Regions from separate parts of the Methylocaldum sp. RMAD-M genome, predicted to be linked through region 1. Evidence: riboswitches for the same ligand, from Rfam matches in the RefSeq annotation. Region 1 holds a riboswitch; each other region holds the start of a gene.

The links. A riboswitch is a leader RNA that binds a small molecule or an ion and turns the genes downstream of it on or off. The one in region 1 is predicted to bind cyclic di-GMP.
Positions count from the first base shown of each region.
Region 2: linked by a shared signal. The riboswitch ahead of JOD69_RS22795 (hypothetical protein) and the one ahead of pepA (flocculation-associated PEP-CTERM protein PepA) in region 1 are both predicted to bind cyclic di-GMP.
Region 3: linked by a shared signal. The riboswitch ahead of JOD69_RS20345 (VPLPA-CTERM sorting domain-containing protein) and the one ahead of pepA (flocculation-associated PEP-CTERM protein PepA) in region 1 are both predicted to bind cyclic di-GMP.
Region 4: linked by a shared signal. The riboswitch ahead of JOD69_RS19460 (reprolysin-like metallopeptidase) and the one ahead of pepA (flocculation-associated PEP-CTERM protein PepA) in region 1 are both predicted to bind cyclic di-GMP.

Region 1 is NZ_JAFIBZ010000033.1:41,125-45,953, reverse strand. Features, by position in the region: gene JOD69_RS21205 (ExeM/NucH family extracellular endonuclease) at 1-1,075, shown strand, start outside; gene JOD69_RS21200 (hypothetical protein) at 1,136-1,744, shown strand; cyclic di-GMP riboswitch class I at 2,452-2,532, shown strand; gene pepA (flocculation-associated PEP-CTERM protein PepA) at 2,631-3,497, shown strand; gene JOD69_RS21190 (glycerophosphodiester phosphodiesterase family protein) at 4,135-4,829, opposite strand, start outside.
Region 2 is NZ_JAFIBZ010000042.1:9,183-14,011, reverse strand. Features, by position in the region: gene JOD69_RS22800 (hypothetical protein) at 41-1,531, opposite strand; gene JOD69_RS22795 (hypothetical protein) at 1,640-2,440, opposite strand; cyclic di-GMP riboswitch class I at 2,603-2,680, opposite strand; gene JOD69_RS22790 (transglutaminase-like cysteine peptidase) at 3,790-4,458, shown strand; gene JOD69_RS22785 (EAL domain-containing protein) at 4,455-4,829, shown strand, end outside.
Region 3 is NZ_JAFIBZ010000029.1:54,290-59,118, reverse strand. Features, by position in the region: partial or broken gene JOD69_RS24905 (IS630 family transposase) at 66-208, opposite strand; gene JOD69_RS20355 (FAD:protein FMN transferase) at 527-1,474, shown strand; gene JOD69_RS20350 (VPLPA-CTERM sorting domain-containing protein) at 2,110-2,970, shown strand; gene JOD69_RS25150 (hypothetical protein) at 2,967-3,095, shown strand; cyclic di-GMP riboswitch class I at 3,517-3,602, shown strand; gene JOD69_RS20345 (VPLPA-CTERM sorting domain-containing protein) at 3,715-4,623, shown strand.
Region 4 is NZ_JAFIBZ010000026.1:67,419-72,247, reverse strand. Features, by position in the region: gene JOD69_RS19460 (reprolysin-like metallopeptidase) at 1-1,800, opposite strand, end outside; cyclic di-GMP riboswitch class I at 1,887-1,974, opposite strand; gene JOD69_RS19455 (M12 family metallo-peptidase) at 3,201-4,829, opposite strand, start outside.

The sequences.
Region 1 (4,829 bases):
ATTCCCGACGGCCCGCGGCGCCGAGAACCCGGCCGAGTTCACCCGCCAGAAAGACAAGATCGTCCCCGCCATCCACGGCCTGAACGCCGACGTGATCGGCCTCATGGAAATCGAGAACGACGACGATGCTTATCCGGCGATCCGGGATCTGGTGGACAGCCTCAACGTCTATGCCGGGTCCGCTCAGTACGCCTTCATCGACACCGGCATCGTCGGCACCGACGAGATCCGCGTGGCGCTGATCTACAAGCCGGCGAAAGTGAGCCCGGTCGGGTCGTTCGCGATTCTGGACTCCTCGGTCGATCCCGATTTCATCGACACCAAGAATCGGCCCGCGCTGGCCCAGACCTTCCTGGACAAGCTGTCCAACAAGAAGCTGACGGTGGTCGTGAATCACTTGAAGTCCAAAGGCTCGGCTTGCACCGACGTGGGAGACCCGGACGTGGGCGACGAGCAGGGAAACTGCAACCTGACCCGGACCAGGGCTGCCCAGGCCCTGGCCGACTGGCTGGCGGCGGATCCCACCGGGAGCGGCAACACCGATGTCCTGGTCATCGGCGATCTGAATGCCTACGCCAAGGAAGATCCCATCCGGACCCTGGAACAGAACGGCTTTACCAATCAGGTCGCGGCTTTCCTTGGCGAGGACGCATATTCCTACGTATTCGACGGCGAAGCAGGCTATCTGGATCATGCCCTGTCCAGTTTGACGCTCACTTATCAGGTCAAGGGCGTCGCGGAATGGCACATCAACGCGGACGAGCCGATCGCGCTCGACTACAACACCGACTTCAAGACGCCGGATCAGGTCACCAGCTTCTACAGTGCCGATCCGTATCGTTCGTCGGACCACGATCCGGTCGTGGTGGAAGTGCTGGTGCCGGGCGATCTCGACAAGGACGGCGACGTCGACGTAGCGGACCAGAACCGCTTCCGCTCCGCCTTGGGCAAGTGTTCGGGCCAATCCGGCTACTTGGCGGAGGCTAACTACGACGGCGTCGGCTGCGTGACCTATGCCGACTACCAGCGCTGGTATGGCCACTACGCTGCCTATCGTGTCAAGGCAGGCCTTTAAACAGCGATCGGCCGCCTCCTTGCAACGAGGCGGCCTTTTCCCCCTAACTGGAGATAAACGATGTTGATTTTTAAAGCCCGCCTCGCAATTGCCATTCTGGGGCTATTGCCCGTGGCCCCTTCCCACTCGGCCGTGGTGTCGCTCAATTTGGTCGGGAATGCCCCCGTGCTGGTTGGCGACAGCTTCAGTATCGATTTAACGTTGACTCAGCCCTTCGATGGGTTGGACGCTTCCGATGAATTGCTGGCGTTCGGATTCGACACGGTGCTGAACGGTACCGCCGCTCAGTTCACCGGCGTCACGTATTCGCCGTCCTTCAGCGATGACAGCGGCCTGCTCGGACTGGATTTGGCGGGATCGGCCTTCCCCGGCATCCCCAATCTTCCGGCTAATCAGACACTGACTCTGGCGACGCTCAATTTCCAGGCGTTGTACGCCGGAAATATTGATTTGGGCGTGTTGGGCAATCCGTCCGAACCCAATCAAGGATTGTTCTTCAGCCTCTCGGGGCCGCTCGCCGCCAATGCCGGTCTGTCCTTGAGCATTCAGTCCAGCGCGGTTCCCGTACCGGCCGCCTTTTGGCTGTTCGCCAGCGGGATCTCGGGGCTGGTGGTGCGGAGTGCATGCCGAAAAAGTTGTACGATCGGCGCACTCAGTCTACGAAGATAGCCGTTGGGCCGACGGGTTTGTCGGCAAAGGATTGCCGACCTACGAATGCTTGAATCCATTCACCCGAGCCGAAGGCGCCAACGACGTCCGCCAAGCCTGTTTTGCCGTACGAGCGAGATGAAAACGCTCTAAGTCTACGAAGATAGGCTTTGATCCCAGCCGTTGCCAAAGCTAACCCGTCCCAATTCGCTCGGCTCTTCGTGTGGACGTGGGCCGGTACGGCTGGCGGAAACGTGATCAGGCTCCGAACCAAGGCCGGGGACCAAGCGGGACCTGATCCGCCGATTCGACCTGGCGTATCGGCAGAGTGCCTTCGGTCTATCGCCATCCGCTGCCGCCGCGCCGCTTCCAGCACGAATGGTTTCCCCTCGCTGGCTCATCTCATCACCTGCGCACGAAGCTCGGCCTTGAACGGCTGTCTCGGTAATTTCGCCATCTCGTTCCACCACCAATCACCGGATTTACGCGATTGATGGTGTCCACTTTTTTGAGCCTGGCTCACTGGCTCATGGAGAGGGAGACTGGACAGAATCCACCTAATCGGTCTCCGACGAGTCATTTGTCATAAATTGATTACATAGATTTAACCAATCATTAACTGACGTGTAACAGTCTCGGCTTAATTTGACCGGGTATTTCGAAAAAATGAGCAAGGAGGCTTAGGTCGGTTACCGGTCACGTCAAGCTGTAGGACCAGCTGAACGTGTTTGCCGAAGAGCCACACCCGCCGTGAGGCGGGGCCGGAAAGCCACGGGTCTCGCGTTTGTCGAGATCGCCGGGCCGCCTCCCGAGTGATGGGGAGGACCGTGGCACCGCTCACCACCTGTGGGCAGAATCACGGACATCACTGTGAGTTCAACGTCAACACAGTGAAAAGGTAATTCGGATGAAACCAAGTAAGATCATTTCGGCGCTCGCTTTGACGGGCGTCGGATTCTCAAGTACTGCCGGTGCGGCAACCTTGCCGAACTGGGTGGGTACCGCGGACTACACCGTCGTGGGCGGTTCGGCCGGCGAAGCGGTCGGTCCCTTCGATACTTACGACTTCGCGGCGGGCGACGGCGGTCTGGCATTGCTCGTACCGGACACGATCGCCAATCCCTCCCAAATTACGGTGGGAGACATCTATTCAGGCGTGTACCAGTCTTACGTCACCAACCATCAGTTGGGCACCTCCACGGTGAGCAACCCCAAACTGAACGTCTCTTACGAGTTGACCACCCAGTCGGCTTTCCAAACACAAGTCACGAACGCGCAGAATCTGGGCAACGGGCTGTGGACCATCAACTTCCAGGTGTTGAGTGGCTCGCTGGACCTGTTTTTCGACAGCGCCGTCAATCGCGACGTAACCGGTGACACGGGCATCACGGACGGCACCAATATTCTTAAGGGATCGGTGACGGGCGGAACCGGGGTCGTCACGGTAAGCACCCAGTTTCCTTCCGGTCTTGGCGTAACCTCGAGCGAATTTACCTTCGTCGGAAACACCAGTTTCTATGATTCGGCGGTATACGATCCCGATACCATCGGCGGCGGCCAGTCGTTGTTCTCCCTGTTCGTCAGAAACCCCACCGCACCTCCCGCCATCTCTTCCGTCGGCGGCATACCGGTTACATCGACGAGCATTCTCTACCAGGCGGATGGATCGCTCACGCTGACGGCGGTACCGGTTCCAGCGGCCTTCTGGCTGCTCGCTAGTGCCTTGGCCGGCATGAGCGTCATCTCTCGCCGTTCCAGCAAATTGGCTGCGTGAGCCTCGCATGGCAAGCCCATTTGGTGAATGGGCGAGGATTCGGTGCAAATCTGCTTCGCTGACTGCGGAAGCAGACGGCGCGGCCGAACGTCACAACCGGGCCGGCGCTTATCCCGGTCCGGTTCCTCGAGCCGACCGCCAGCCGGAACGGCCGAGGCCAGTGCTGCAATTATCATCCTCATGACGCAGCGTCGCTAAAAGTCCGCGACAACTCTTGAGGAACTTCACCCTCGGGCTCGAACACTGCGCGCGAGCCAGTTCGGCGCCGGCGAGCCCCCTCCGGCGCAGGGCTTCCAACAAGAGCTAGCCGACACCCGTTGTTTGTCCTCGGTGGCGGCAAAGTGGGTTTGTGCTGCTTGGCGCCAGGGAGCCGCGAGATCATCGGCGGCGTCGAAGTCCGGGATGAGCCGATCCGGCGGCGCGCCACGTGCGCGAACAGTTCACGTTGTCCGGTACCATGGATCACGGCGGAATCTCCTCAAAAATTCAATGTCAGCAGTTGAATTTTAAGGGCTTTTCGATTCCGCCCACCCTCCTTTCATGAACTATGCAGGCTTGGGACCTCACGCAACAAAACCCCGCCGGAGGCTTCGATTTCTCGCTCCCGCTCGCTCGGTGATCGGGTTTACAGCGCCCCTTACAATCCCTTGCAGTTGGCGTAATAGGTCACCGTCGCGGCCCAGTCGGCGAAGACGCCACGAATACCCACATCCTTCGCCAGCACGTCGAGCACTTTCATTACGTCGCCCTCGCGTTTGATGGCGGAATCGATGGTCTGAAAATAGAACCCATTATTACCGTCGGCGAGAATTCCGGAGCGCTCCAGTGTCCAGGTGATGATATCCAGGTCCGCGGCCTTGGCGTTCCTGGCGTATTCCGAGGGCACGATGTTGCCGCCGGCGTCCAGGTCCAACAAAGCAAACGTCGGCGGCGCCACGATATTGATGCCCATGGTCTTATAGCTTGCCAAGGTGGCAGCATCGGGCAGATCGGCGACCGTTTCGGCATCGTCAAGATACACGGCCTGCTTGCCGAAGGCGGGTTCGTAGCGGACCCAATAGAGCACGTCGTCGATGTTGAAAGACTGAGGGAAGACCTTTTTCGGGGAAACGCGCGCTTCCTTATACTCGTCGATCATTTTCTGGGCGAAATCCTCCTGGGAAAAGCCGTCGAAAGGCATGGCCACGCTAGGGCTCTTCAGTTCGGGAGTCATCTTCACGCCCAGTTTCTTGAAAAGCTCGATGCTTTCCTTGTGCGTAAGCAGGGTGCCGCTGGTCGGTCCGGCATAGAGGTCCGTGCGGAAATTCGCCGTACCGCCGAGATATTCCTCCA
Region 2 (4,829 bases), on a different contig from region 1:
TTCATGAGCGAACGTCAGCCGTTCGCCAGACCATCCATCCTTAGAACGGCAGACCCAGCGTGAAGCCGCTGTTCGGAGCGATGTCCGGGTTGAACTGCGGAGTGCGGCAGTTGTCCAGCGATGCGCCCGCCGGAGCATGGGTATAACCCAGAACCGGATTGGCGGTATTGAACACATTGTCCATCGTATGGCCGTTGGTGCTCAGCGCCATATAACCTGCCTGACCCCAGGTGTGGTTGGAGGTGGTGGTGTTCAGCGCTGCCACCGCCGACGGGTTGGCCGCCTGTGCGGCGATGTACTCGATCACGGCGATCTTGTTGGCGCTCAGGCCGGTCTTCGGATACTGAACGGTCAGCTCGGCCCAGTCGAAGTACTTGCCGTTCCAGACGTTCTCGAGGGTCGGCGCCGCGCCGTCGATCTTGATGAAACGGTAGTTCCTGGCGTTGGTCGGGTTCTTTTCCGTACCCTGCACGCCGACCGCCCACGCGGTGCGGCCGTCGGTGTTCACTACCGGCAGGGTAGCGGTGTTGGTACCGTCGTTCAGATCCGAGAGGCACTTTTCCACATCGGTGGAACCGCTGTTCAGGAATGCACGGGGGCCGTTGAGAACATCATCGGTTTCCGCCGGCAACGAAGAGCTGCTGACACAGGGGTGATGCAGGAAGTTCGCGTTGGCCTGAGCCTGGGTGCCGGAACCGTCCACGCGGCGGCAGATGTGCACCGTGGTGTCGGTCGGGCGATAGGCCGCGTTGACGAAATCCACCAAGGATGTTTGGGTACCGTTGTCGTCTACGTACACATCATTCCAGAAGCCGACGCGGCCAGCCAGGATAGACGATACCTGCGCCTTGCTCAGGCTGGGCATGCAGGCTTCGGTTTCGTTACCGGGGGCGCAGGTATTGGGCAGCTTGCCCAGCTTGATTTCCGCATCCTGCAAAGCATCGCGCAGCAGCTTGGTGGCCGGTATGCCGAACACCTGGGCCGCCACCGGACGCACGATCAGCTTGGCCGCCACGTCCGCCGGGTTTACCGGCGCGAAGCCCGCCGGCGTGTTCTTGCCGCGGAACATTTCGGGATTCACGTCGGAGATGCCGGCATCCGACAGGATGTTGGTCTGGCTGGCGCAATTCCAGTTGGGAGAACTGCCAGTGCATGAATTCACATTCAGATGAGCGATGGCCTGGTTGGCCAGCAACGGGCTCACGCCCTGGGCGGAACCGCCGGCCGCGCGCTTGATGAACAGCACGCTCGCGTTGGCGGGCAGGCTGGCGATCTTCTTGGTGCCCAGGGTGTTGGTCTGGCACGAGATGCCCCAGTAATTGCCGTTCGGCTTGCCGCCGGAGAAGTTGAGATAATCCTTGTTCGCCTCGCAGACCTGTGTATCCAGCAGGGCGGCGATCTGGTTGTCCACTGCGGAGGCGCCGGACATGTACACCGTCACCGTGTGGGCGGCAGTCGGATTGTAAGCGTATACATTGGCAGCGGCGCCTAAAGAGGCAGCAACGGCCAGAGAAATGTGGCGAAGTTTCATATCGATCTCCAAAAATCGAGAAGTTTGCGTTTTATCGGAGGAACCGGGCTGCCCCCGAAGGCGGCGCCGCAGCGCCGCACGCCGAGGAACCCGGTATTTCAGGACAACTTAGGCGGTCCGGCGGCGGGAAAAGCCCACCAGCGCCGTCATGGCCGAACCCATCAGCCAGAGGGCCGGTGGCACCGGAACGGCGGACGGCGGCTCGCTCGCGAAGGACAGCGTGCCCAAGTCTTTATCGAGGAAGGCATAGCCCAGCACGCGATTATTGACGGTGGTCACTTGTCCACGGCCACCGCCCGTCGACCACACCTCGTACATAGCGAGCCACTGGCCAACCTCGGTATCCGTATCGATCGAACCATTCGCACCGCCCACGTTGCTGCCCCAGAAGTTGGGATAATCTCCTGGCTGACCCGTGACACTAAAAGTGGAGTTGTTGAGATTTACATCGAGATCAGTCTGATTGATATCCTGAATACGGAGATCCATCTGACCACGAACTGCCTGAGAGGTGGAATCTGTACCAAAGTCCGGATTGATTGTATCGACCGACAAGATGAAGTAATTACGGCCATTGGCGCCGCCCGTACCAAACTGCTGATCGGATTTCGCGCCCAAGCTGAACACCAGTGGGTTGCCGGTGGCGGCAAAATTAGCCCATTTCGCATCCGCGCCGAAGTTAGCCGTGAAGCTGGTCGGGTTGGCCGCGAACGCTTCGTAGGACCAGCCCGTATCAAAGGTGAAGGTTTCGCCTGCCGCCTGGTTCCACACGTTCAGGAACAGTTCGCCCTGAATGTCGCCCGCGTCGTTGATTTGGTTGCCGGGCTTACCATCATCGATGGCAGCGTTCGCTACGCCGGCCGAAAACGCCAGCGCGATGCCGGCCACCAAAGTTTTCAATTTATTCATTACCATTCCTCGTCTAGAATTGCGGTTGAAAATACCTTGCAGACATCTCCCCAAGGTCAATCTGCAGGGCTGTTTTCAGCCGGTCGCTTTTCGGCGACCGGCTTTTTTTGTGCCTTTTTCCTGGCACCGAAAACAAAAAAGCCGGGCTGCCATCAACGTTGGTGTGGCAACCCGGCTATCTTGCAATCAAGACCCGTGGCTTTCCGGCCCCGCCTCGCGACGAGTGTGGCTTTGTCCTAGCAACCCTCCTAGACCGGGCTCCTGCTCCCCGGCCGCAACTTGAACCGCACTGCGGTTTTCTTCCGTCCCTTTGAAGGCGAGACAGACTTTAATGTCGCTTTTTTACAACCAAGTTAAGTTTGTGTGACACCGATGAAATTTTTTGAAAAAACTCAACGCACGGCTCCCGCGCATCAACTAAGTCTTTGTTTTGGATTACATTTGCGTGCTGTGTTTTTTTTCAAAACCTTAAGTCGCAGATGATTGCAAGCTGCCCCGGCTGTAGCTTTTTCGCTGAACGACTTTACGGATTCGCAACATGAAGGCGGGGGAATTGAGGAAGGGCACCGCTGGATGTGACTTCTTCCGAAGCCTTGCCCGGTGTATCGGGTGGTAGGTCGGCAATCCTTTGCCGACAAATCCCGTCGGGAAGGGTCGCGATTAACGCGACCGTTTGCGATTGGAAGGGGCCGATTAAAGGCCCGTTTGCGATTGGAAGGGTGGCTCCGGCGTTCCTGGAAGGATCGGTTCGGTGCTCCCGAACCGATCGTTTGCGATTGGAGACACCGTTTGCGATTGGAAGGGATTCCCGACCTACTCCGCGGTTCGGTGCCAACCGGCCCGCAACCGATTGATCCGACATGCCTCCGTCGTTAGGCTGGTTCCCAAACTCCCGTTTGGGAACCGACGTTGAGAAGCTCCCGCTTCTCGATTCGAATGATGTTTCGAGAAGCTCGAGCTGCTCGGGTATAGCTCCCAGGCGGAAGCTTGGGAGCCAGCGAAAATCCATACCGGAATGGCGGTCCGCTGACCTGTATAGCAGCGACCGTTTGCCATCAAGCGCTGACGCTTAGCCGGGCCTGCATCCGGACGCCTTCGTCGGCAAGGGATTGCCGACCTACGGCCGCTCGTTTCGGCCTACATTTAGAGCCTTCCCAGTAGGTTTCAAAAACCCTTCGCCTCGGCTCAGGGCGAACGGCCTACTGAGATAGGCACTTAGAGGTACGGGCGGTTTCCCAATCTGCGCCGCTATACTTCGGTGAAAAACGATCGACCACCGGGATATGAGGTGGCGAAATTTCGCCGAGATGGGGCAAGATACGCTTCCTCCAAAACAACCCCCTTAGCTCTTGAAACGCTTATTGATATGGAGCGCCGCTTTTGCGGTCCTTGCCGTGGCGGGCGTCGAAATGGACCTGCTCCCCAATGTACGAACCTTGGAACTGGTCGGCCAGCGCTATGGATCGGCGGCGGTGGAACGTCTGTCGGCGTGGCGCGACCTGGTTCTGCATCTGGGCGGTGCCGGCGAGCACGAGAAGCTGGCGCGAGTCAACGATTTCTTCAACCGGCTGCCCAATATCTCCGACCCTGACCAATGGGCGCGCCGCGACTACTGGGCGACTCCGGTGGAACTCCTGGCCGCCAACGGCGGCGACTGCGAGGATTTCGCCCTGGCCAAATATTTCACCCTTCGAGCGGCAGGAGTGGCTCCCGACCGATTGCGGGTCACTTATGTCCGGGTCTGGCGGCCACAGCTGAGCCGCATGGAGCCGCACATGGTCCTGGCCTACTATCCCGCCCCGGAATCCGAACCGCTGATTTTGGACAATCTGATCGGCGATATCCGGCCGGCCGCCGCGCGGACCGATCTAGCGCCGACCATGAGCTTCAATGCGGAGGGGTTGTGGTCGGCCAAGCAGCGCGGGCAGCATGGCAAACTGGGTGAAGCGTCCGACATACGCCACTGGAACGATCTGTTGGCGCGCATGCACCACGAAAAGACGGGAGCGATTCGATGAAGACGATGAGCCTGAAAATCCTGCTGGTCCTGCTGCTCAGTCTGCTGTTTCTGCTGCTGGGGCTGGCTCTTTTCGCCACCGGCCTGGCGAATACCCACGGCTTTCTGCAACGCCAGTTGCACGCTCATGCGCAAGAAACGGCAACCACTCTGGCGCTGGAACTATCGCCCGCCCTGGCGAGCAACGACACCGCGGCGGTGGCCAATGCGGTGGACGCTCTCTACGATAGCGGCTACTACCGGCGTATCGCCGTGATCCGCCCCAACGGCGAATCCGTCGTGGAGCGGGAACTCCCCTTGAAAGTGGACGGCGCTCCCGAATGGTTCATCAGCCGCGTGCCGTTCGACGCTCCAGCGGGTCGGGCCGAATCG
Region 3 (4,829 bases), on a different contig from region 1:
TCTTGCTCACCAGCGTCTTTGACTCTGGTGAAGGAGCGGCGAGGGAAGGCCTTCTCGGTGGGGTGGGCGAAGAAGCGCTCGACTGGGTTGAGCCAACTGGCGTCGTTGGGATGAAATGCATCTTCCATCGTGGGTGCGCGGCAACCCACGCCTTGATCTTCGCGTGCTTCTGAGTGGCGTACCTGTCGCGGATCGGATGAATGTCCAGGCGATTGCATCGCAATTTTTTGGCAAAACCGTTTGGGGCATCCAAGTCATCAAGAAGAGTCCAAAAGTCGGTGACGAGTATCCCCAGGCGCGTTTAGTTCCCGGCCTATACGTTTTGACGGGCCGGGGTGGTTTCCGGCCGGTGGGAGCGGGCCATAGCTAATTGTAGGATGGGCAACGGCCGATAGGCCGTGCCCATCGTTCCCGACCGAGATGGGCCCGCTTCGCTTGGCCCATCCTATATTGTGCCGGGCAGGCCGGGATAAGGCGCCCGCCGTTCCCGGCGCTCGACGGACGACGAATTACCTTTAGAACAGTCTTGAATTCTTACGGTCTCGAGTATTTCCGTTTCGCCTTCAAGGCAATGGGTACGCCATGCGAAATCCAGCTTTTTGCCGAGACTCGTGCAGAGGCAAGACGGATTTCGGAGCTGGCCATTGCCGATGTGCGCCGCCTGGAGGCGCGCTATTCGCGCTATCGCAACGACAGCCTGCTGTCCGCCATCAACAGGGTCGCCGCCGAGGGTGGCCAGGTTGCGGTGGATGACGAAACGGCGGGTTTGCTGAATTATGCGGCGACCTGTTACGAACAGAGCGACGGGCTTTTCGACATCACCTCCGGCATTTTGCGGCGTGCCTGGCGCTTCGAACAAGGCAAACTGCCGGACGACGCGCAAGTGCGCGGTCTGCTCGAGCAGGTCGGCTGGCACAAGCTGAGGTGGGAACCGCCGGTGCTCGAATTTCCGGTAGCCGGCATGGAGCTCGATTTCGGTGGCATCGTCAAGGAGTATGCCGTCGACAGGGCCGCGGCGCTGTGCCGGGACGCGGGCGTTCGACACGGCGTGATCAATCTGGGCGGCGACATCAAGTTGATCGGCTCGCGGGCGGATGGTAGTCCGTGGCGAGTCGGAATTTCTCACCCGCGCCAAAAAGGCTCGATGATCAAGACCCTGGCGTTGCGCGAAGGCGCGGTCGCGAGCAGCGGGGACTACGAACGCTGCATCGTCGTGGACGGTATCCGATACGGTCATGTGCTGAATCCCAAAAGCGGCTGGCCGGTACGCCATCTCGCCGCCGTCAGCGTGGTGGGGGACTTCTGCGTGGTCGCCGGCAGCGCTTCGACCATCGCCATGCTCAAGGAGGAAAACGGTCCGGCCTGGCTGGACGCCATGGGCTTGCCGCATCTCTGGATCGACGTCGAGGGCAACGTGGGCGGCTCTCTGGCGGAATCGGCAGCTTATTCCAAATCGCGTTCAATCCGGAATTGATTTTCGTAGGGTGGGTGAGGCCGCAAGGCCGTAACCCACCGAGCGGCCTCGGACCTGTCCTGAGCCAAGTCGAAGGGTCGGTGGGTTACGCTGAGCCGAGGGGCTATCCCACCATCGATGGGTTTCGCTTCGCTCTACCCATCCTACGATGAATGTTCATTCGCATGCCGAATGGAATTATTCGTGGGTCGGCAATCCTTTGCCGACTTCGCTTGGCTGTCAACCCGTTACGTCGGGAAAGGATTCCCGACGTAACGAGGCCGCATCATTGCAATCGGCTCCCCCCTCGCCCGACTTCCTCCTCATGCGCGATATGCCGCTGAATGCTGGGGCATATACCTCATTTCCCGGATTCCGGCCTATTTGTAAAGCCTTGGAAGCACCGTAGTGCCTCGATTTGGACACTGGCACGACACTTGTTAAGTATCGGTTGCGCTTAGCTTGCACTTCTTACTCCATTCGGCATGCGAATGAACGTTGCGTAGGGTAGGTTACGGCCACCCTTCGAAAATCAATTCCGGATTGGAAGGGATTTGGAATTACACCGTTTTGCGGCGCGAACGGCTGAAGCGAAGGGGTATGAGCAATGCGGGTTAACGGCGTGGTATCTCAACTTCCAACTTGCAGGGATTCATATGAAACAAACCAGATTGGCCAGGGCGATCGCAATGGCGGTTGCCGGCTCGGCCCTTTCTTTAGGGGTTGTTGCCGAGGCATCGGCACACACGATGTACAACACCTACAACGCCGGAACGCCCGCTACCGATGGGGGAACCGACGGCTGGGTCTATGGCGGTATAAACAATCCGACCTATCCGACGGTATCGCCGGGTTGGGTCGGAACCGCTAGCCCGACGACGCTGCCGTTCGGTTACACCGGTTCTTCGGCGTTGAACTGGGCGGCCGAACTCCATAACGCGGGTGATTCGCTGGAAATTTCCAGGGCAGATGCGCAAGCGAGATATGGCGTTGCAGCGGATATCGATACAGCTAGAGGCGCCTGGCTCGACGCGGGAGCAACCCCTCAGGGCTGGTCGCACACCACCGATATCGGGTTGTTGATGTCGCACAGCGATGCTTATGTCACGCTGAATCTCTCCGCCGTCAATTCGGAAATTGCCAACTTCGGGATTACGGTATTTACCGGTATGGACACCGGTACCGGCTATGAGAACCATCAGGCATGGAATAGCCCGATTCAAGGCTTAGATTTCACCGCGAGCGATCCGTTCGGCACCACCGGCGTAACTTATTTGACCCACGATTCAACCGTCGACGGGGTCAACGGTCTGACCTTCCTGGCGGAGGCCGGTCAGATTTATTCCATTTATCTGGGCGGTAGCGGCGGAGCCAATTGGAATCAAAACAAGGATCTTTACGTCTTGAACATCACGTCTTCTCCGGTTCCGATACCGGCCGCCATTTGGCTGTTCGGCAGTGCTTTGGCCGGGATGGGATTCGTCGGGCGGCACAGACACAAGGCCGTCGCCGCATGATGCGGGACAAGGCGGTCGAGCTTGCCTTCGAGGCTGGGCGCACCATGTGGCATGCGCCGGTGTCGGCGATATCCGGCCGTTTCATCGCCTCGGCCTCAGCCGATCGCCGCTTTGAAACGGTGTAGTGAAAGAGCTGGCTGACTGACCCTCCGGATGATTTGGGTCGCCACATGCTGGAATACCCGTAATAAAAATGCGGGATATCCAGCAGCTTCCGTCGTTTCCGTCATGGAAATAGCGTTATAGAGCGTTTTCCATCCCGGTGTACGGATTCGTTCCAGGAGGGAAGAACGTAGGTCGGCAATCCCTTGCCGACAAAGCCCTTCGCCGAGCCGATACGTCGGCAAGGGATTGCCGACCTACATATCCGAATCCCTTACACCGATTCGGAAAATGCTATATCAACGGTTTACCTCAGGCGCGCTTATTGCTCTTGGGGTATCGGCCGGTTCGACCGAATTCCGGTTCGAACGCGCTTTGTGCTACGGAAAACCCGAAAACCATTGCCGGGGAAGGGGAGCGTAGACCGTAGCAGGGCGGAGTCCCTTTTGCACCTGCCACTCCCGCCGCGAGGCGGGTTCGGAAAGCCACGGGTCTTGTGAGTTTGATCCCAAGACGGCCGGGCCGCCTCCCTCGGTGATGGGGAGATCGGAGCGCCTTCCGCTTTTGACGGGAGCGCTGCGGACATCGCTGCCTATGTGAAAACAAAGACCAACTCCATAGAACAGCACGAGGTAATTTCCTATGTCCAACAACAAAAACAAACTGACCAAAGCGGTGGCCATGGCCCTCGCCGGTACCGTCTTGTCCGTAGGCGCCGTTTCCGGCGCCCAGGCGCATACGATGTACAACACCTTCACCACCACTGAGCTGTCCGCCACCGACGGCTGGAACTATGGGGGTATAGGCAATCCGACCTATCCGACGGTATCGCCGGGTTGGGTCGGAACCGCCAGTGCCACCACGCTGCCTTTCGGCTATGCCGGTACGTCTCATCTGAACTGGGCGGCCGAGCTTCACTCGGCGGGCAACACGCTCGAAATCTCGAAAGCAGATGCAGTAACGCGTTACGGCTTCGCCGCGGAAATCGATACCGGCGCCGGGGCCTGGCAGGACGCAGGCGTCAATGGCAGCGGAGTTCCGACAGCCAACGGGCCGACCGGCTGGAGACATCAGACCGATATTGGCTTGATCAAGGCCGAAGAAACTATGTGGGTAACACTGAATCCCGTGGTGGTTACGGGAACCGGCTACGACATTCAGAACTTTGGCATCACCGTCTTCACCGGCATGGACTCCGGTACTGGCAGTTACTCTCATCACGGCTCCTGGAACTGCCCCGGATGCACACCCGCGAAACCTTACGAAGCCGATAACCCGTTCGGCACCGTAGGACTGAGCTACTTGACTCACGATGGCACCGTCGACGGTGTAGACGGTTTGACCTTTCTGGCCCTGGCCGGTCAGGTTTATTCCATCTACCTGGGCGGCGCCGGCGTGGGGAACTGGAGTCAGAACATCGCGGAGTACAGCTTGAATATCAGCACCGCACCGGTTCCGGTCCCCGCGGCGGTTTGGCTGTTCGGCAGCGCCCTCGCGAGTTTGGTCACGCTGGGACAGCGCCGCAAGAACGTCATGGCCGTTCCCGCCTGAAACAAGACCTCGACGTATGTACACGCCTTCCTTTCCGCGCTCTAAGCGGGGAACTTTTGTGTGGAATCACCCATGAGACTGCGTGATTTGCCACGTCGGTGGCGTTTGCATGCGATTTATCTGTTTGATTAGCAATGATTATTTAGTGGCATATTTATTGTTTCAGCAAAGGCCGGGTCCGCCGCTTAGGGGGCTCATAAAAAGAC
Region 4 (4,829 bases), on a different contig from region 1:
GGTGCCAGTCAGCGTGATCGTGTGCGTGCCCTTCGCGATGCTGCGGGTGTTCCAGTTATAGGAGATCGAGCCGCCGCTGGTTGAAGCTCGCACGGCGCCGTCGATGGCCAGCTTCAGCCCCTGCAATTTGACGTTATCGCTGCCAGTGCCGGTAATTTTTGTCGAGTTACCGACCTTCACGCCATTGGAGGGGCTGGTGATTTTAACCGTGGGCGGAGTTGTGTCGACGCTGTTAGCCGAGGTGGTCGCCGAGGCGGTATTGGAGAAGGCGGAGTTGCCGACGCTGTTGTAGGCGTAGACACGGTAAGAATAAGTGGTGCTGGCGCTGAGGCCAGTATTGGTGAAACTCGTGACGTTGCTGCCGAGCGAAGCGACTTCGCTCCAATTGACGCCATCCAGCGAGCGCTGCACCTTGAATCCGGTTTCGTCGCTAGACTTATCCGTCCACGTCAAGGCGATACTGCTGGATGATTGAGTAGTCGCCGCCAAACTTGTGGGGGCAGTCGGAACCGTGGGCGTCGTGGTGGTCGTGGTCGAGGACCGGAAACTGGCGACGGTGGCGCTGGTGCCATTCATGGAACGGGCGGTGTCCTGGTAGTTCGCCACCCCGGTCGGCTGGCCATTGTAATAAACGTTAGGATTAGAAAAGTGCGAGATTCGTGGCGAACTGCAACTGTAGGACATGACATCGTGGAACACGCCGCAGATCCGGTAACCATAAGAGTAGGGGTACACGCCGGCGTAGGCGGAATTGTCCGGGTCGTGCATGTTGCCCTGATTGTGGCCCAATTCATGCGCCAGGGTATCGTTGCCGAGGCAGTTGTATTTGGAATCGTCATGCACGACGGCGAACGCATACGGAGCGAACCAGGAACCCAGGCTATTCATCACGTAGGCGATGCCGCAGTAGTTGCTTTCAGCGGTTATAAGCGCCACCTGATCGGCGCCGTACTGGTTGCGTAAGGAGTGTACCTCATCCATTTTGCCATCGCTGGTGCCGGTGACATCCGACAAGCTGGTCGACATGTTGCCCGTCTCGGTATAGCTGACTTCGGCCATTTTTACCAAGTTCAACTGCATGTCCACCTGACTGTTCAGGTAGGCCTGATTGGCCTTGGTAACGGCGTTAATAATCTTGGCTTCTATGCCCGAGACGCCGCCAGCATTCACGCGGGCCTGAGGCGTGTAGACCACCAGCAGATCGATGACTTGGCCGGTGCTGGCGGCTGCGGTGGACGGGCTAGTCGAGGATGTCGTTGTACCGGCCAATTCACCGGCGGCATTAATATCCGGCGCGAGGGGTTCCGAATGCGGAGCGGTCTTGTTGGGATCGATCTGGCGGACGGCATGCGTTTTATTGCCGGCGTAGGCGATCTCGAACATTCTGCCGTCGTCCATCACGACGGTTCCGAACATCGCCTGCCCCCGAACGGCGAGGATCACCTCGCTGCTGCCTTCTTGCCCTTCGATATGACCGACCCAGGACAAACGGCCGTCGATGTCTTCGATACGATCGCGGATGGCGGTAACCGTGGTGTCGTTGAGCAGTTCGAGGGTGAGCGTATCGGCCTTCACCGCGTTGAAGTCGATGGCTACGCCCCGGCTGCGGCCCTTGATGGCTTTGATCTGCGCCTTGGCCTGCGTGGGCAGGGTCAGATTCGTGTCGCTGAATAAGCGCTGCGGCGGCGCCGCATGGACGACACCCACAATAGACGTTAAGGCTGCAAATACGCCAGCCAGTCCGAGGATATTTTTGCGGCGCGCAGCGGTGAACTTAGAATGCTGAGTCTTGTTGCTCACGTTGTGGTCCCCTAAGAGTCGAGTTGACGGCGATGGTCTCTGGGAACCCGCGGGGATGAGACAAACCAAAGCAACCTTTGGCTTGAGCTGGCAATCCCGCTGTCATAGGAGCCTGGCTCCCGTAGACCGGTAACTTTGCGCCACCACCTTTCGATGGTTTTGCCTTTTTCAGATCAAGCGGCATTAGGTCAGCGGCTCGATTTTTCTGTAGAAATAAGATTGGTCTAAATCTAGGGAATTTGTGTGATTGAGTCGGCAAAAAAGTGTTGTAGATTGTTTCATGTAGGCATTGATTGTTGTTTTTTATCAGTGGCCGTAATCGTTCGCCGGGTGGCTCCTCACCTTCGGATAAACGATGCATTGCTGCCCGTACCCCCCTTGGCACAGGTTAAGCGAATCGCAGCTTCTTTTGAGTTTGTAGCGTTGCTACGACACCGGAGTGGCTGACACGTCAAACGTTATCCGGTGCCATGGCGGTTTAGCACGCCGTATGCCAATCCGATGTTCGTTGGTGATCGGTCTGGCGAATCCTTGAATCTCTTGTATGCAGAGCAGGACTTGAGTCAGAAAATGACCGGTTCCATGGAGTGGCCGGGCAAAACATGTCTCCATTTGGCAACAGCCATGCGGCATGTGTCACTGGCCATTTCCAGGAAAAAACGAGAAAAACGCGTTATCCAGCGGCGATTTGTCCGATTATTCCGGCTGGCGACACTAGGAAGATCGTCTTGGAATGGCTAAGAGCGGAGCGGTTTGCAGTCCTGACTCGATTCACCCGAACTGTCATACGGGCACCCTTTGATGGATACGTATGATAGTTCGGGCTTAGAGCGTTTTTATCTCGCTCGTACGGCAAAACAGGCTTGGCCGAAGTCGTTGGCGCCTTCGGCTCGGGTGGATGGATTCAAGCATTCGTAGGTCGGCAATCCCTTCCCAATCGCAAACGGTCGCTTTGGTCGCGACCCTTCCGACGAAGACGCTCGACCGGGACATGGTGTCGGGAAGGGGGGCTTCGGCGCTCCAATCGCAAACGGTCATCCCAGGAGCGCTGGGATGACCCTTCCAATCGCAAACGGCCTGGCCGGGAGCGCCGGCCACGCCCTTCCCGAAGACGCCGTTTGCGATTGGAAGGGTCGCGACCAAAGCGACCGTTTGCGATTGGAAGGGATTCCCGACCTACTCGCGAGTGCCCGTACAGTAGGTATGAAAATGCCCTAAGTACATTCCGCAAATATTTGCGGAATCTCGACAGATTGGCGGGGTTGTCCTGCAGGTTGCCTATGCCGCAAGACTTCCCTGAATGTACTTAGATAACGAATTTTTGCCTCAGTGGCAGATTCCAGCCGGTGCTACTCGATCAAGATCAGATAAAGCGTAACGCTACGATATTCGACATTCGATCAAATGCGGCGACCAAAGCGATATCGCCGACGCTCATTATCGGCGTCGTTGTCGGTCCTTCCCGTAACGCCATTGACAACCGACGCTGTTGCCGTTGTCACGACTTCACTGGGGCTGGACTCGGCTATGCCGTTATAGGCCGATACGCGATACGAGTACTCGCTGTTCGGGTTGAGTCCTGTGTCTGAGAAACTGGTGATGTCGGAGCCGAGTAACGCTACCTCTTCCCAGTTGACTCCATCGCGGGAGCGCTCCACTTTGAATCCCTCCTCGTTATCCGAGTTATCCATCCAGCGAAGATTGATTCCATCGTCGGATTGAGAGAAAGCTGCCAGCCTGCTTGGAGTCGCCGGAGCGGAAGCGGCCACTTTACTGGCACGCCACGCGGCAACCGTGGCTCGGGCTTTCTCCATCGACCAGGCGGTCGCCGCGGCCTTTGAGGGATTTATGTTCGGATCGATTCCTGTGGGTTTGCCGTTGTAGTAAACGCTAGGATTGGCGAAATTCGAAATGCGCGTTGCCCCGGTGCAGGGGTAAGACATAACCGTCCGGAAACCGCCGCTTTGGCACAGACGATGCCCATAAGAGTAGGAATAAATGCCGGCATAGCTGGAGTTGGCGCGGTCATGCGCGTTGCCCTGGTTATGGCCCAGTTCGTGCGCCAGAGTTTGCGCGGCGAGACAGTACGCTCTTGAGTCGTCATGCACGACAGCGAACGCATAAGGTGCAAAGGAGCTACTCAGCCGCGTCATTTGATAGGCGATACCGCAGTAATTTGCGTCGGCGGAAACCAGGGTCACTTGATCAGCACCGTATTGATTGCGCCAGGAATGTACGACGTCCATCTTGCCGTCCGTTGTGCCGCGAAGATCATTAAGCGTGCGGGCCATATCGCCGCTTTCCGTGTAGTTGACCTCAGCCATGCGCACCAGGTTGAGCTTCATATGAACTTTGCTGTTGATATAGGCTTGATTGGCGGCCTCGACGGCTTTCACGATCTTGGCTTGAATGCCCGAGGTGCCGCCGGCATTGGCGCGTGCCTTCGGCGTATAGACGACCATCAGGTCCACGATCGTATCGGTGATCGTGGCTGCGGCTATCGGCGGCTCATTGGCGGCCGTCTCGGCTTCCGAACTGGCCGGCGCGTTGGCTAGATCTGGGTCCATTTCAACATCGGGAATCGGGTGTTTGTGAGGCAGAATCTTTCTCGGGTCCACCTGCCGGACGGTATGAGTATCATCATCGTTGGCAAGGATCTCGTAGATTTCACCATTCCCCCGCTTGATGGTTCCGGACATGGCTTTTCCGATCACAGCCAGAATGACTTCGCTGTCGGGTTCGCCCTGCAGATGACCAACCCAGGCGGAATGCCCCTGAACATTGTCGACGATACGGTCTTTCTCGGCGACCAGAAGCGTGTCATTGAAAATATTCAGATTTATGGCATCTGCTTTGAGTCTGTCGAAATTAGGCCGGACCGAACGATGTCTGCCTTTTTTGGCTTGAGGAGGCAGATAGGTGTCCGGTATGGCGTTCCAAACGTCCTGAAATAAGTCTTCAGGCAATTTTCGTTCGGCGACGGCCGTATGGCTTACCCCCGAGAAGGCCAGAGACAGGTATAACGGACT